Regions from separate parts of the Arthrobacter sp. TJ-254 genome, predicted to be linked through region 2. Evidence: predicted binding sites of a transcription regulator. Region 2 holds the regulator's gene; the other holds the start of a gene.
The links. The regulator HspR, encoded in region 2, represses chaperone genes until heat shock. The targets are predictions, from matches to a motif close to AAGTTGAGTCNNNNNGACTCAACTT.
Positions count from the first base shown of each region.

Region 1: a site for HspR is predicted at 1,631-1,655, ahead of AC4D14_RS13275 (Hsp20/alpha crystallin family protein). Genes of this name have one in related genera too.

Region 1 is NZ_JBZCNF010000004.1:367,499-370,866, forward strand. It holds gene ku (non-homologous end joining protein Ku) at 1-268, shown strand, start outside; gene AC4D14_RS13260 (hypothetical protein) at 268-513, shown strand; gene AC4D14_RS13265 (haloacid dehalogenase type II) at 529-1,197, opposite strand; tRNA gene AC4D14_RS13270 (tRNA-Val) at 1,327-1,403, shown strand; gene AC4D14_RS13275 (Hsp20/alpha crystallin family protein) at 1,709-2,173, shown strand; gene AC4D14_RS13280 (SDR family oxidoreductase) at 2,297-3,094, shown strand; gene AC4D14_RS13285 (hypothetical protein) at 3,237-3,368, shown strand, end outside.
Region 2 is NZ_JBZCNF010000002.1:148,028-151,395, reverse strand. It holds gene AC4D14_RS05760 (DUF5655 domain-containing protein) at 1-292, shown strand, start outside; gene AC4D14_RS05755 (PspA/IM30 family protein) at 264-965, opposite strand; gene AC4D14_RS05750 (hypothetical protein) at 1,001-1,567, opposite strand; gene AC4D14_RS05745 (heat shock protein transcriptional repressor HspR) at 1,691-2,092, opposite strand; gene AC4D14_RS05740 (DnaJ C-terminal domain-containing protein) at 2,174-3,157, opposite strand; gene AC4D14_RS05735 (nucleotide exchange factor GrpE) at 3,328-3,368, opposite strand, start outside.

The sequences.
Region 1 (3,368 bases), on a different contig from region 2:
GCTTGTCGACTCCTTCTCGACGGATTTCGATCCTGAAAACTTCACCGACGAATACCAGGTGCAGCTGCGCACGCTGATCGAGGCCAAGATCGAAAAGGGCGACACGGTCAACACCGAGGAGACCTTCGGTGCGGCCGGAGAGGAGGACGAGAGCGGAAATGTCCTCGACCTGATGGAGGCGCTGCGCCGCAGTGTTGAGAAGAACCGGGAGAAGAAGGGCTCCGGCGGCAAGAAGGAGCCGTCCGCCTCGAAGAAGAAGGGTGCCTGATGGGATTTTTCACCGATGACCTGGGGCGGCAGAACGTGGTCCTGCCTCCCAACCTCCCCATCCTGGGCTGGGCGGCGCTGGGCGCCGCCTCGTTGATGGCCTTGGACGAGGACAACCGGAAGCTTCTTGCCCGCGCAAGCACCGGATGCCTTGCCGTCTGGGCGGCGCTCGAGGTTGCCGGCGGCGAGAGCGGTTTCCGGCGCTCAATGGGAGCGCTGACCCTGGGCTGGCTGATGCGCCGCTAGCGTTCCCGGACCGGCCTAGTGCCCCGAATGCCGTGCCAGGTCGGCGATTCCCCCGACCACCAGGTCCGGTGTCCGGGCGTACCCGGGGTAGGCGGCGTTGGTCCGGTCCACCCAGGCGGTCCGCATGCCGGCACGGGCGGCGCCATCGATGTCCCAGGGGTGGGCGGCGACCAGCATCAGGTCCTCGGGTTTCTCTCCGCACGCCTCAGCCGCGTGCGCGTAGGCCTCGGGGGCCGGTTTCCACAGGGGTGCGTCCTCGACGGAAAGCAACAGGTCGAAGTGTCCGCGGAGGCCAGCGCGCTCCAGCAGTGATTCCGCTGCCGCCCGCGGCCCGTTGGTCAGTGTGACGAGGCGGTGGCCGGACTCTGCGAGCGCGGCAATACCGGGCCCCGCGTCGGCATGGACCGGAAGCGTCCGGAAGTGGCCAAGCAGGTGCTTCAGCGCTTCGTCCTCGCTGCGGTTCAGGGGCTGGCCGGCCAGGACCACCCGGAGCGCGCCCTCGGCGACCTCGGCGAAGCGGGGGTTGGCCCCTGCGGCGGTGAGGGCGAATCCGTCCCGCAGCAGCGAGGTGAACCACAGGCGGGCTGTCCCCTCGGGGACGCCCACTTCGGCGAAGTGCTGCTCCATCGGCGAAAGATCGGAGAGGGTCTCATTCACATCAAAGACGATCGTTGAAGGGAGCATCCATCGACGGTACCCGAAACGGGGAGCCCTGCGGCAGAAAACCGCCGGCGGAAAATTGCTCTGTGCACCCTGCCGGCACTTCCGGGTTTGGACCGCGGCGCTCATGCCCTAAGCTATTGGAGAACCATTGCCTGTGTAGCTCAGTCTGGTAGAGCATCCGCTTCACACGCGGAAGGCCCGGGGATCGAGGCCCCGCGCAGGCACCATTCGTTGGACCGCCGGATCCGGTGCTGTGCTGTAACAGCCCGGAGGCCGGGGGGCAGCCACCTGCGAGTTCACGCAACCCTTTCCCGGTCCCTTGCCCCATGCCTGTCTACGGGTATTTCCGCCGTGGCCGGCGTCCTCCTCCGAGGGGACGCCCGCCTGTTCGTTCTTGGCAAAAAAACCGCTCCCCCCTCTTGGCACTCTCCCCTGAGAGTGCTAATTTAATTGCGGGTTGAGCGAAGGGCGCTCAACCCTAGAGATGAGGAGACCCACCACTGTCGGTGGCCGTTGCGAAGGAGTTGTTCAAATGGCCATGAAGTTCGACCCATTCCGCGAACTGGACCGCGTCGCCGGTGCACTGCTGGACCCCCGGCAGGGGCTGCGCCTGATGCCCATGGATCTGTACCGCGAGGGTGACCACTACATCCTGACGGCAGACCTTCCCGGCATCGACCCGGGATCCGTGGATATCGACGTCGACGGCCAGCTGCTCACCATCCGGGCCGAGCGTACCCTCCGCGGAGCCGAAGGGGTCAAGTGGCTGACCCGCGAGCGCGAAAGCGGATCCTTCCTGCGCCAGCTCAACCTCGGCCAGGGAATCGACATCGACGCCATCTCGGCCCGGTACGAGAACGGCGTACTGAGCGTCAACATCCCGGTCACGGAGCGAGCGAAGCCACGGAAGATCGAGATCATGTCCGGAGCGGATTCCGAGGCCGTCAAGGGCGAATCGCTGCAGGGCGGTACCGACCAGAAGACAGTCGAGGCCTAAGGAAGGCCGCGGCCGCTCCATCCTTCAGCCCGGGCCGGGCGCGCAGTACCTGGCCCGGGCTTCGCCCTGTCCACCTCCTTAGTTTTCCTTGCGCTCACCTCCGGCTGCCGAAAAAATGACGGAATGGACTTCTCGCCCACAACGGCAATCGTCACAGGATCGGATTCGGGGATCGGGCGGGCCACCGCGATCGCCCTGGCGCAGGCGGGCTGCGACATCGGCATCACCTGGCACTCCGATTCCGACGGCGCCGAGGAAACCGCAAAAGCCGTCCGCGGGCTGGGACGGAAGGCCGTGATCGCCCAACTCGACACTTCCGACGCACCGGCCTGCGGCGACGTCGTCGACCAGTTGGCCGGAGAGCTCGGCGGGGTTGACGTCTTTGTGAACAACGCCGGCGTCAACGGCGGCACGATGTTCCTTGAGACCGACTGGGACACCTGGCGGTCCACCCTTGCCACCAACCTCGACGGGGCGTTCGTGTGCATCCAGCGGGCCGCGCAGCGCATGACCGACGCCGGGAGGGGCGGGCGGATCATCGCAGTGACAAGCGTCCACCAGGAACAGCCCCGGGTGGGTTCGGCGGCCTACGACGCGTCAAAGCATGGCCTGGGCGGGCTGATCCGCACTGTCGCCCTTGAACTCGCCGACAGGGGAATCACAGCCAACGCGGTGCTGCCCGGCGAGATTTCAACACCCATGAACGACGCCGGCGACCAGGATCCGCGTGAGGTGGACCGGCCCGGGATCCCGGTTGGCCGCCCCGGTGACCCCAAGGAGGTGGCGGCGGTCATCGCGTTCCTCGCCTCACCGGCCGCAAGCTATGTCACCGGCGCATCCTTTGTTGTTGACGGCGGAATGCTGCAGATGGGCCCCCAGGCGGGGTCGCACCTCACGAGTGGAGACTGGCGCACCCTTTAGAAGGACCGAAGCGGATGAGGGGCGTCGAAGCGGTGCGTCCACAGGGAACTGTCTGCTGGTGTTCACCGCACGTTCAGGAGCGGATCCTAGAGTTGCCTACGGTAATGCACGCGTCTTTGGCAACAGAAGGAGCAGCGCAACGATGGCCGACCGGACCGCCAATAAAGAACTCAGCGACTGGACCGCGCTTCGGCGCGGCGAGCGGCTTACGCTGCATACGCCCACGGGGGCCGAACTCAGCGGCACCGTCGACATGCGCTCGGACGACGCTTCG
Region 2 (3,368 bases):
CGCCGACATCCTCCTGGCCTGGGCGCTCGGAACCGAGGGCGTTGAGGTCCAGATGCGCAAGACCTACGTCTCGCTCCAGACGGCGCGCCGCAAATTCGCGCAGGTCACCCCGGCCACCAAGACGGCGGTGGACGTGCTGCTGCGCGTTCCGCTGCCGGGCAACGCGCGCGTCGAGCCGGTGCGTGCACCGGCCAACGATCCATTCGCGTGGCGCATCCGCCTCCGCAGCGTTGACGACGTCGACGCTGCGGCAATGGAGGCCCTTACTGCTGCCTTGGAGGATAGCCTTTAGGGCGTCGTTCCTTGAGCCGGGCGAGTTCTTCACCTGCCGCGGTGTCGGCCTCGAGTTCCTCAAACGCTTCCTCGACGCGCAGGGATGTTGAGTCCGACCACGCCAGTTCCTCCCGCGCTGCCGCAATGGCGGCGAGCCGGCGGGCCTCCCGCTCGGCTTCCCGGGCCGCAAGCTCCGCGCCGGGGACCGGCCGCGACGCGGCGTTGAGAGCCTCCTGCACCCCGAGGGACGCCTCGGCGCGTGCGCGCTGCGCGGCGATGGCCTGGTGTTGGAGCGCGTTTTCGTAGATCCGGCGTTCAAGGCGGCCGACGTCCGCCGCGATCCTGCGGGCCTGGGCGTCGGCTTCCTCAAACTGCGCCGACACGATGGCCAGGTGCTTGCCTGCGTTCATTGCCTCACGGATCGCCGTCCGCGCTGTGGCGTCGTCGCCGCGGTCGACGGCGGCTGCGGCCTGGGCTTCGAAGTAACGCACCCTCGCCGCGGCGTCCTGGGTGATGATTTCAAGGCGCCGGCGGTGGGCGGCGAGGTCCGCCGCTGCCCGCCGCGCGGATTCCAGGGACTGCTGTTGCGCCTGCTGGACCTGCTGGGCGGCGAGCATCGGGTCGGTGCCGGCGTCCTGGGCCGACGCTTTCGATGCGCGGACAATGCGCTTGATGCGGCGTCCAATCGACATGCCGGAGCCTCAGCCGCGCCGCTGTTTCCGGGGCCTCACGAGGCCTGCCGGGCGCCGTATGCATTCATCCACGAGTGCATTGCGCTGATTTCCATGCGCAGCCGCACGTCGGCCCGCTGAAGCTGTACGCCGTCGAGCGACCAGGATGTCTGCAGCAGGCACCGGCGCAGGTCCACCGACAGTTTTTCGAGGGCGCGCGCCTGACCTGCCAGCCCTGCCGAGAGTTCGCGCTTGAGTTTGCGGTTCGGCTCCCGGTCGGCGATCCTGAGCTGATCCTCAAGGGACAGCGCCGCCCACTCCAGCTCCCGGGCCGCCCCGGGGAGCTCACCCACCGGCCGCCCGCGGTGCACTGCCTCGGCAAGCGCCCGCCGCGTGGCCTGGACCGAGCGGCGGAGCTCGAGGATCAGGCGTGCCGGCTCACGGGTGATGGGGTCCACCGCATAGCTGTGGAGGGTCAGCCTTCCGTGCTCGGCGGCCTGCTTCACGACGCCCGAACGCTTGATGCGCCTGACGAGCAGCCACAGCGTCACACCGGAGCCGATGGTGAGGAAGGCCAGGAAACCCAGGCCAAGAAGGAGGAGTTGAAGTAGTTCTTCCATCATTTCCTCGGCATTCCCGTTCGTGCGCGGAGTTCTGGCATTACTCAAGTCTGCCCTGCGGCCACTCCAATTTCCAGCGCCATTCTCTGCGCAGGGCCCCGGGCGGCCCAAGACGGCCGGGAGGATTCAGCTCTGCGGCCGCCAGACCATCAGCGCCTGGCTGCGGGCGCGCGGGCGCTGGCCGCGGGCGAGCGTGACGACGTCGCCGGCAAGGCCTGCGGCGAAGACGCGGCTCGGGTCGGGCTGGCCGCGGCGCTGCAGCAGTTCGGCGCTGAGTTCCTTGACCCGCTGCTGGAGTTCCGAGACCTGGTTTTCAAGGTCGAGGATGCGCCGGATCCCCTCGAGGGAGACCCCTTCCTGGGAAAGCCGCTGGATTTCCCGGAGGGTGCTCACATCCTTCATCGAATACCGGCGGGCGCGGCCGGGAGCGCGGCTGGGCGTCACCAGGCCCAGCCGGTCGTACTGGCGGAGGGTTTGGGGGTGCATATCGGCCAGCTCCGCGGCCACCGAGATCACGTAGATCGGCATTGACACATCCATTGCGGGCGTCGCCTCCTCATGGCAATTCTTCGGTTCGTGGTGGGCAGCCCGTCCGGAGGCGGGCTGCCCTTAGAGCTGCGCTTTGGCAGCGAGGCCGGCGCGGGGATTCGCTTCGGCTGTTGCGGCCGCGAACGCCTCGACGGCGGCCGCGGCTTCCTTCGAGAGGTTCTGGGGGACGACGACGTCGATCGTGACGAGGAGGTCGCCGGTTGTCTTCGAGGTTGAAACGCCGCGGCCCTTGAGCCGCAGGGTCCGGCCCGAGGGCGTTCCGGGTGGAACCTTCATCTTGACCATCTCTCCGGAGATGGTGGGAACCTCGATCTGCGCGCCGAGCGCCGCTTCGGGGAAGGTGACCGGAACGTGGACCTTGATGTTGTCGCCGTCGCGTTCGAACAGCGGGTGGCTCTTGACGTTGACGGTGACCATCAGGTCCCCGCTGCCTGCCGGGCCCGACTGGCCCTTGCCGCGCACGCGAACCTTCTGCCCGTCCTTGATCCCCGGCGGGATGCGCACGTCGATGACTTCACCGGACGGTTCGCGCAGGCCGATCGTGGTGCCCTTGATCGAGCCTGCGAAGGAGATGGTGGTGCTGGCGGTGCGGTCGGCGCCGCGCCGGGGAGGAGCCGAGAATCCTCCGCCGAAGCCACCGGCGCCTCCGCCGAACAGGTCGGCGAACTCGGGCGGGAGGTCGCCGTATCCGGTTCCGGTGCGCTGGCGGGACCCGGCGCCCTGCCCGAAAAGGTTGCCGAAGATGTCCTCGAAGCCGCCGGCGCCTCCCCCGGCGCCACCGGCCCCGCCGGCGGTGAAGCGCGCTCCGCCGCCCATGGCGCGGATGGCATCGTACTGCTTGCGTTCCTCAGGATCGGAAAGGACGGAGTATGCCTCGGAGACGTCCTTGAAGGTCCGCTCGGATCCGGCATCGCCGTCGTTGCGGTCCGGGTGGTGCTTGCGGGCAAGCTTGCGGTACGCCTTTTTGATATCGGCGTCCGTTGCGTCCTTGGAGACACCGAGGATCTTGTAAAAATCCTTATCGACCCAATCCTGACTAGCCAATTGGAGTCTCCTTTCACTGCTTCTTCAATGATGTAGGGAACAGTACCTGCCGGAGGTACTGCCGACGCTGGCCGGGTTCCCGGGGAAGGCGGCTTTAATACTTCCGGCGAGCTCTGCGAGCGGGAAGTTTCGTTGCCGCCGTCCGGGGACCCGGCCAGCATTGACGGAGATTACTCCGGTACTGCGACGATCACTTGGGCCGCCCGAAGCA